DNA from 2 places in the Bradyrhizobium sp. Leaf396 genome. Region 2 is predicted to be linked to the other one. Evidence: predicted binding sites of a transcription regulator. Region 2 holds the regulator's gene; the other holds the start of a gene.

Region 1 (3,402 bases), on a different contig from region 2:
GCGGCGATTGGATGTGGGATGAGGGGCAGTACCGCATCTTTGGCGTCGACGCGGAGAGCTTCGAGGTCAACCCGGCGAATGTTCAGGCGCTGTTGCATCCCGATGACGTCGATCAGTTGCGCAGGGCGATCGCCGAATTCAGCAAAGGCACGCGTGCCTATGAGACAGAGTTCCGCATCGTGCGGCCCGACGGCGAGGTTCGCTGGTGCGTCGGCACGGCGGCTGCAACGGTCGACGAGAGCGGGCGCGTGGTGCGCGTCAGCGGCGTCACCGTCGACATCACCGAACGCAAGCGCGCCGAGGAGCGGCAGAATCTGCTGGCGCGGGAAGTTGATCATCGCGCTAAGAATGCGCTGGCGCTGGCGCAGTCGATCGTGCGTCTCACCCGGGCCGACGAGGTCAAGGCCTATGTCAACGCCGTCGAGGGACGCATCAATGCGCTGGCGCGCGTGCACACCATCCTGTCGCTGTCGAGCTGGCAGGGTGCCGAACTCTCTAAGCTGATCGACGAGGAGCTTGCGCCCTACTCGCTCGGCGGCCAGATCAGATTGGCCGGGCCCGAAGTCCAGCTGCTGCCGACAACGGCGCAGACACTTGCGCTCGCGCTGCACGAGCTCTTCACCAACTCGGCGAAGTATGGCGCGCTCTCCACGCGATCGGGGCGGCTTTCGATCGCCTGGCAGATTGAGGACGAACTCCTCACCCTGAGCTGGGAGGAATCCGGCGGTCCGTTGGTCATGACACCGAAATCCCGCGGCTTCGGCACGCGGAGCCTGCTTGCGAGCGTCGAGTCGCAGCTTGGCGGACAGGCGCAGTTCGATTGGCGCGCCGAGGGCCTGTTGTGCCGCCTGGAGGTCCCGTTGACGCGCAAGGCCTCGGCGACGACAGCACCCGGCAAGTTCGACGCCGCCGGCGCCGCCGAATTGCAACGCGCGTCCGGTTAACCGGACGCAGCGCTCGTCATGCGCCGGACCGTCCGCGGTTCGCGTGCGACCCGCCCTTCCAGCCAGGCTTCCGTTCGCGCGAGATCGCGCAATGCCCTGGCGTAGCGGCGTGCCGCGCTTCGCTCCGCCCCGTTCGGGAGCTTGCGCGCCTTGCGCAGGATGTCCGCGGCCGCGTTGCGATAGGCCAGCGAGCGGTAGAGAAAGACTACCTTACCCATATTGATGTTCCCGTTTTGCTGGGCTCCATCCTCGCAGGCCCGGCATGAACGTCGCATGAAAGCCGGCGACAACGATTCCTCCACTCGAAAGGAACCTGGTAATCACGCTGGCGTTTGCATGCCACAATTCGGGATGCGGTCCATGCGCAGAAGGCATCAGCTGATCTCAGCCACCGGCCTCATCAAGCTGTTGACGCATACAATGATGGGCGCAGCCCTCGGCCTCACCTTCACCCTCACGCTTGTCCTGTCCAACCCGGCCGTGGCCAACTTGCTAAACAACGGCGGAAGCCAGGCGATCGTGGTCGTCGCTCTCACCTTGGTGATGACGTTCGCGATCGGCGCCACCCTTACGGGCGTCGTGTTCATCCTTACAGAGGACAAGGAACCATGAAGGGTGCGTGACGCACTATGCGACGACCCGTTTAGGGTTTGTGCGCGAACGAGGGTTGCCTGCGTCAATTTAGCCGTGATTCTCCCGCATGTCCGATCACGCGTGCGGGATCACCAGCGGTCGTCATGCGCGACCGCGCACCCGGTCCCGAATGTCGGGCAGAACGTCGGTGCCACCAGCCGCCTTCCATTCCCCGATCAGGAGGTTGATCCTCCGGCGCAAATCCATCTGCGCCAGGGCCTTTTCAGTGCAGTCGCGATCGCGCTCGACGAGGTCGCGCACCGACACCTCGACGTCGGCCATCTCAAGCCTCAAGGCTCTGATTTTGCGTCGAATTTCGCTAATTCTGTTGTCCATGGCTTGTTAGAACAAAATAGGAACATATAGTCAAGTCACGATTTCGGAACGGAGAAGTCAGATGCCGGTGCAAGGTAAATACGACGCGCGGGTTTTCCTGAGCGAGCAGATGACGCGAGCGCAGGGGCTCAAGCTGAAACGGCTGAGCGAGGAAGCTTATCAGCCTGCTCAGTATTCGCGTGATCTCTCCTTCAGCGAGGCCGCACAGCGCATCCGAGCGTTGGAAGCGGAGATCGAGCTGGCGAATTCCTTCTAGACTGCATCGCGCCTTCCGGAGTGTTGCACACGCGCTCCCGGAACCATGCCTGTACCGAAGGGTTCTTCTCGGCCAAGGGAGAACATGCATGGCACGCAAGGCAAAGAAACGCTACTCACGCAGCTCGGGCAGCGATGTCGCGAGCGAGATGCGGCGCTACAAGAAGGGGACCGCGAAGAGCGGCCGTGGAGGACGCGGCGGCCGCGTCAAGAGCCGCAAACAGGCGATCGCGATCGGACTGTCGAAGGCGCGCAAGAAAGGCAAGAAGGTCCCGAAGAAGGCATCGAAGCGAACGAGCGCCAAGAAGACCTCCAAGAATACGTCCAGGAAAACATCCAAGAAGTCGTCCAGGAAGTCCTCGAGGAAATCATCGAAGCGTAAATCCTCCACACGGTCGCGCTGACCTGTTCACATCATGCTGCCTGGCATGAAGCAGCGGATCGAAACCCCGAACGCCGTCTTCACCGGCCACACCATGGTGCGGCCGGCCCGGTTCGGCTCGGTGATCACGGCGTCGTCCGGCACCTCGATCCACTGCCCGTCGAGACGCACACGGTAACGTCCGTTGTGCGATTCCCAGTCGGGATCGGCAACGGCGAAACCATCCGCGTCCGAGCAGCATGGACCGAGGCGACTGCGCAGGCTGTCGAACCAGGGCTTCAGGGGAGAATTCGCGTAACGGCCATCGTCGCGCCCGAACGCGTTTCCGCCTGAAAGAACCAATGGCGCCACGAGCAGCGTGCTCCACAGCGAGAACTTCAATCGATCCATGTCGGCACCGATCAACTGCGTACCACCGGCCCGTTCCACAAAGCGGTGGCAGGTTGGAAGTTCCAAGATTGCAACCACATTTGGCGGCGCCCATTGCCGTCTGCAACGGGAATTGGAACTGTGATGAGCCAAGAGGCTCTTTCAGACGACCTGCGTCGCTGCGGCTAACAAGAATGTTATCCGGACGTCCACGGGACTTCTGAGGATGAACAGGAAAGGCGGCCCGAAGGGCCGCCTTTTTTCTAACCGATGTTGCGCGCTCGGCTTAGGCGAGCGGAACCGCGACGAATCTTGTCGCCTCCGCGCTTCTGACCTGCAACAGCACGCTGCGCTTGCCGGACGACTTGGCCTGCGCCAGCTCCGAACGGACGTCGCCGACACTGGCAACGGCCTTGCCGCCGACATTGAGGATGACGTCGCCGGTCTGAATGCCCCGCTGAGCTGCCGGCCCCTGCGGATCGA
Region 2 (3,402 bases):
GCTGACGGGCGCTTGGTCGCGCTTTCTCTCCGCATCGACGCGCTGGCGGACGATTGCAGCCGCGCCGCGCTGGTGGTGACGGCGCGGCCCGTGCCCCCTGATTGCGCGGCGATGGTCATCGACCGGCCGCGTCTGGCCAGTCAGGGTGCACTGGCTCTGACGCGGAGCGGCGAAGGCTTCTCGGTTCAGGCCGTGAGGGCGCGCAGCGCAAGCCGCCCCTGGTTGCCGGCGGGCGCCGGCGAGGGAGACTTCGACGGCAGCCTCGCGCCGAAGACGGCACTGCCCCGCAATCGGGACGCAACGCCATCGGATGCCGACTTGCAGGCTGACGATGGAGGATAGACGGGACCAGGCGAACCGACGGGCTTCCATGAACGCACCCATACCATCTCGCCGGCCGCGGCCGGCGATGGCATTTTGATCCTGGTTCTCGACCTCTCGGTCGGAACGACGGCTTCAGTCGATCGGCAGGCGGGTGATCGTCGACCGGGTCCCGGCGGCGATCTGCGGCTTGTGCTCGCGCTCGCCAATTGTCTGGGTCACCGGCAGCTGCAGCACGGTCGCGCGCTGGCCTTCGACCAGCTGTGTCACCAGCACGGACTTGCCGTCCGGGAATTCGATCGCGTCATGATGGCGATCGGGAATGTGCGGATCGATCTTGCCGAACTTGCCGACGCGGGAGTTGACGGTGCGCGTCCAGATCCAGCGGTTATCGTAACGGACGTTGTCGGCAAAAGCGAGCTCGGTGCCCGGCAGCAGGCAGACTGCGACGGAGAGATCGGCTTCAGACGCGAAGCCGCGCGTTGAGGTGCCGCGGAACGTTGTCGTGACGATGGTCTCGCCGACTTCGGCCGGGCGCGTCGCGATGGCATGCAGGCTGTAGTCACACATCGGGTGCTCCTCATGTGAAGATGACCCGCACCTCTTTGAGGCGCAGGCCTCCAACAGGGTGGAAGCACGCAACGCTCTGCTTCGTTGTAGGCAAATCTGCGGCTGCGTCCGCAGGCCGCGATCACATTATCTTTCCCCAATCCAATAGGAACAAAGCTCGCTTCGGAGCATTTTCGGCAGCCGCATACGATTGCTCTGCAGACGATGCGGCGATCGTGCAACAGCCACGCGACCCCGATGCTGCCATCAGCGCTGCTGCGCTTCCGCTCAAAGCGAACCGACGCGCGGTCGTCGCCTTGAATCGGCGGGGTGCGATGCTGCTCGCAAGCAAGCTTGAGACATCGCGCGGGAGAAAAAGGGGCCGGATAATCTGCGCAGAACCAGAAAACCATCCAGCCGGAGCGATCCTCATCCGCGCCACAAAGCTCGGACGCTGGATCCGCTCAGTACTTCCGGTAAAGCCCGATCAGCTTGCCCTGAATTTTCACGCGGTTCGGCGGCAGGATGCGGACCTCGTACGCGGCATTGGCAGGCTCGAGCGCGATCGAGGCACCGCGGCGGCGGAAGCGCTTGAGCGTGGCCTCCTCGTCATCGATCAGCGCCACCACGATGTCACCGGTATTGGCACTCTCGTTGCGCTGGATCAGAGCCATGTCGCCGTCGAGGATGCCGGCCTCGACCATCGAATCGCCGCGTACCTCGAGCGCATAATGCTCGCCTGAGCCGAGCATGTCAGGCGGCACGCTGATGGTGTGGCTCCGGGTCTGCAACGCCTCGATCGGCGTGCCGGCTGCGATGCGCCCCATCACGGGCACCGCAACGGGACGCTCGCCTTCGTCCGCAGGCGGGCTGGACGTGGGGCGTATCCTCCCGAGATTGCCCTCGATGACGCTAGGCGTGAAGCCGCGGCGGCTGCCGGCAGCGGCCTGGAGCTCCGGCAGCTTGATCACCTCGATGGCACGGGCGCGGTTTGGCAGGCGGCGGATGAAGCCGCGTTCCTCGAGCGCCGTGATCAGGCGATGGATGCCTGACTTCGAGCGCAGGTCGAGCGCATCCTTCATCTCATCGAAGGATGGCGGCACGCCGCTTTCCTTCAGACGTTCGCTGATGAACCGCAGAAGCTCGTATTGTTTGCGCGTCAACATCTCGACCAAAGTCCCCCGGTTGATGTCGTTCGATTCCGAGACGATGAATTTCGGCGATAAGGCCGCTACATCTCGAAACAAATCATGAACGGACACTATATGTTCGATATGTGTTCCGCAACTGCTTAATTTACGGTGAACGGGGCGGAGTTCGCGGAATGCGTGTGGCCCCGCAGCTCAGGCCGGAAGCCGCAGCACCACGCAGGGCGTGCCGGCTTCGGCCTTCGGCGCGAACGGTGCGCGCACGAGAAGTAGCTGTGCCGCAGCAAGATTCGCAAGCAGCGAGGAGTCCTGATGGCTCACGGGAACAGCAACGAGCGCGCCGTCGTCGCGCAGCTCCAGGCGTGCGCGCAGATAATCCTCGCGCTGGTCGTTGGCAGCGAGATCGCGACCCAGCACGGCGTGCTCGCGCTGATGATGAATCATCGAGCGGCCCGAGAGCGCACGAATCAGCGGCACCATGAACAGGAAGGCGCACACGTAAGATGATACGGGATTGCCGGGCAGGCCGATCACGCGCATCGCGCCGAGCCGGCCGTGCATCATCGGCTTGCCGGGCCGAATCGCAATCTTCCAGAACGCCATCGAGATGCCTTCGTCCCTCAGCGCCTGCTGGACCAGGTCGTGGTCGCCGACCGACGCTCCACCGGTGGTGATCAGGATGTCGGCACCGCTCTCGCGGGCGCGGCGGATGCCGGCGGACGTGGACTCCAGCGTATCGGCGGCAACGCCGAGATCGATGGTCTCGGCGCCCTCGCTGCGCGCGAGCGCGTGCAGGGCGTAGCCGTTGGAGTAGACGATCTGGCCGGGACCGGGCGTGCTGCCCGGCGCCACCAGTTCGTCGCCGGTGGCAAGGATCGCGACCTTCGGACGGCGGCAGACGGCGAGCTGCGGGTGATTCATTGCCGCGGCCAGCGCCAGATCGCGCTCGGTGAGGCGGGTTCCCTTGCGCAGCAGCACGTCGCCCTCGCGGAAGTCGACGCCGGCGGGGCGAATGTGACGGCCGGGAATTGCGGCCTCCTTGATCGTGATGAGCTTGCCCTCGGCGATCGTGTCCTCCTGGATCACAACCGCGTCGGCGCCATCGGGAACGACGCCGCCCGTGAAGATTCGTACGGCTTCGCCGACGCCGACCCTTCCAGCGAACGGACGGCCCGCTGCGACCTCGCCCGTTACCGTCAGCCTGGAATCGATCGTGGCCGCATCGGCCGCCCGCACTGCATAGCCGTCCATCGCCGACATCGCCTCAGGCGGTTGCGTGCGCCGCGCCGCGACGTCGCGCGCGAGCACGCGATGGTAGGCCCCCTCGAGGGAAACCGTTTCTTCGGCCAGCGGCTCGGCGCCGGCCAGCACCGCCGCGAGCGCG

Evidence for each region. Region 2 encodes LexA, which represses DNA repair genes until DNA is damaged. Its sites were predicted from a motif close to TGTTCNNNNTGTGTTCNG; they were not measured.
Region 1: the regulator LexA is predicted to act here: its motif matches at 1,921-1,938, upstream of ASG57_RS05510 (DUF3072 domain-containing protein).

The regions. Positions count from the first base shown of each region.
Region 1 covers NZ_LMQJ01000004.1:133,987-137,388, forward strand. Annotated here, with positions in the region: gene ASG57_RS05490 (HWE histidine kinase domain-containing protein) at 1-944, shown strand, start outside; gene ASG57_RS05495 (hypothetical protein) at 941-1,162, opposite strand; gene ASG57_RS05500 (hypothetical protein) at 1,305-1,556, shown strand; partial or broken gene ASG57_RS05505 (hypothetical protein) at 1,621-1,859, opposite strand; gene ASG57_RS05510 (DUF3072 domain-containing protein) at 1,975-2,169, shown strand; gene ASG57_RS05515 (DUF6496 domain-containing protein) at 2,258-2,572, shown strand; gene ASG57_RS05520 (hypothetical protein) at 2,578-2,940, opposite strand; gene ASG57_RS05525 (Do family serine endopeptidase) at 3,206-3,402, opposite strand, start outside.
Region 2 covers NZ_LMQJ01000064.1:272,963-276,364, forward strand. Annotated here, with positions in the region: gene ASG57_RS32600 (ComEC/Rec2 family competence protein) at 1-342, shown strand, start outside; gene ASG57_RS32605 (hypothetical protein) at 457-891, opposite strand; gene lexA (transcriptional repressor LexA) at 1,335-2,036, opposite strand; gene ASG57_RS32615 (molybdopterin molybdotransferase MoeA) at 2,214-3,402, opposite strand, start outside.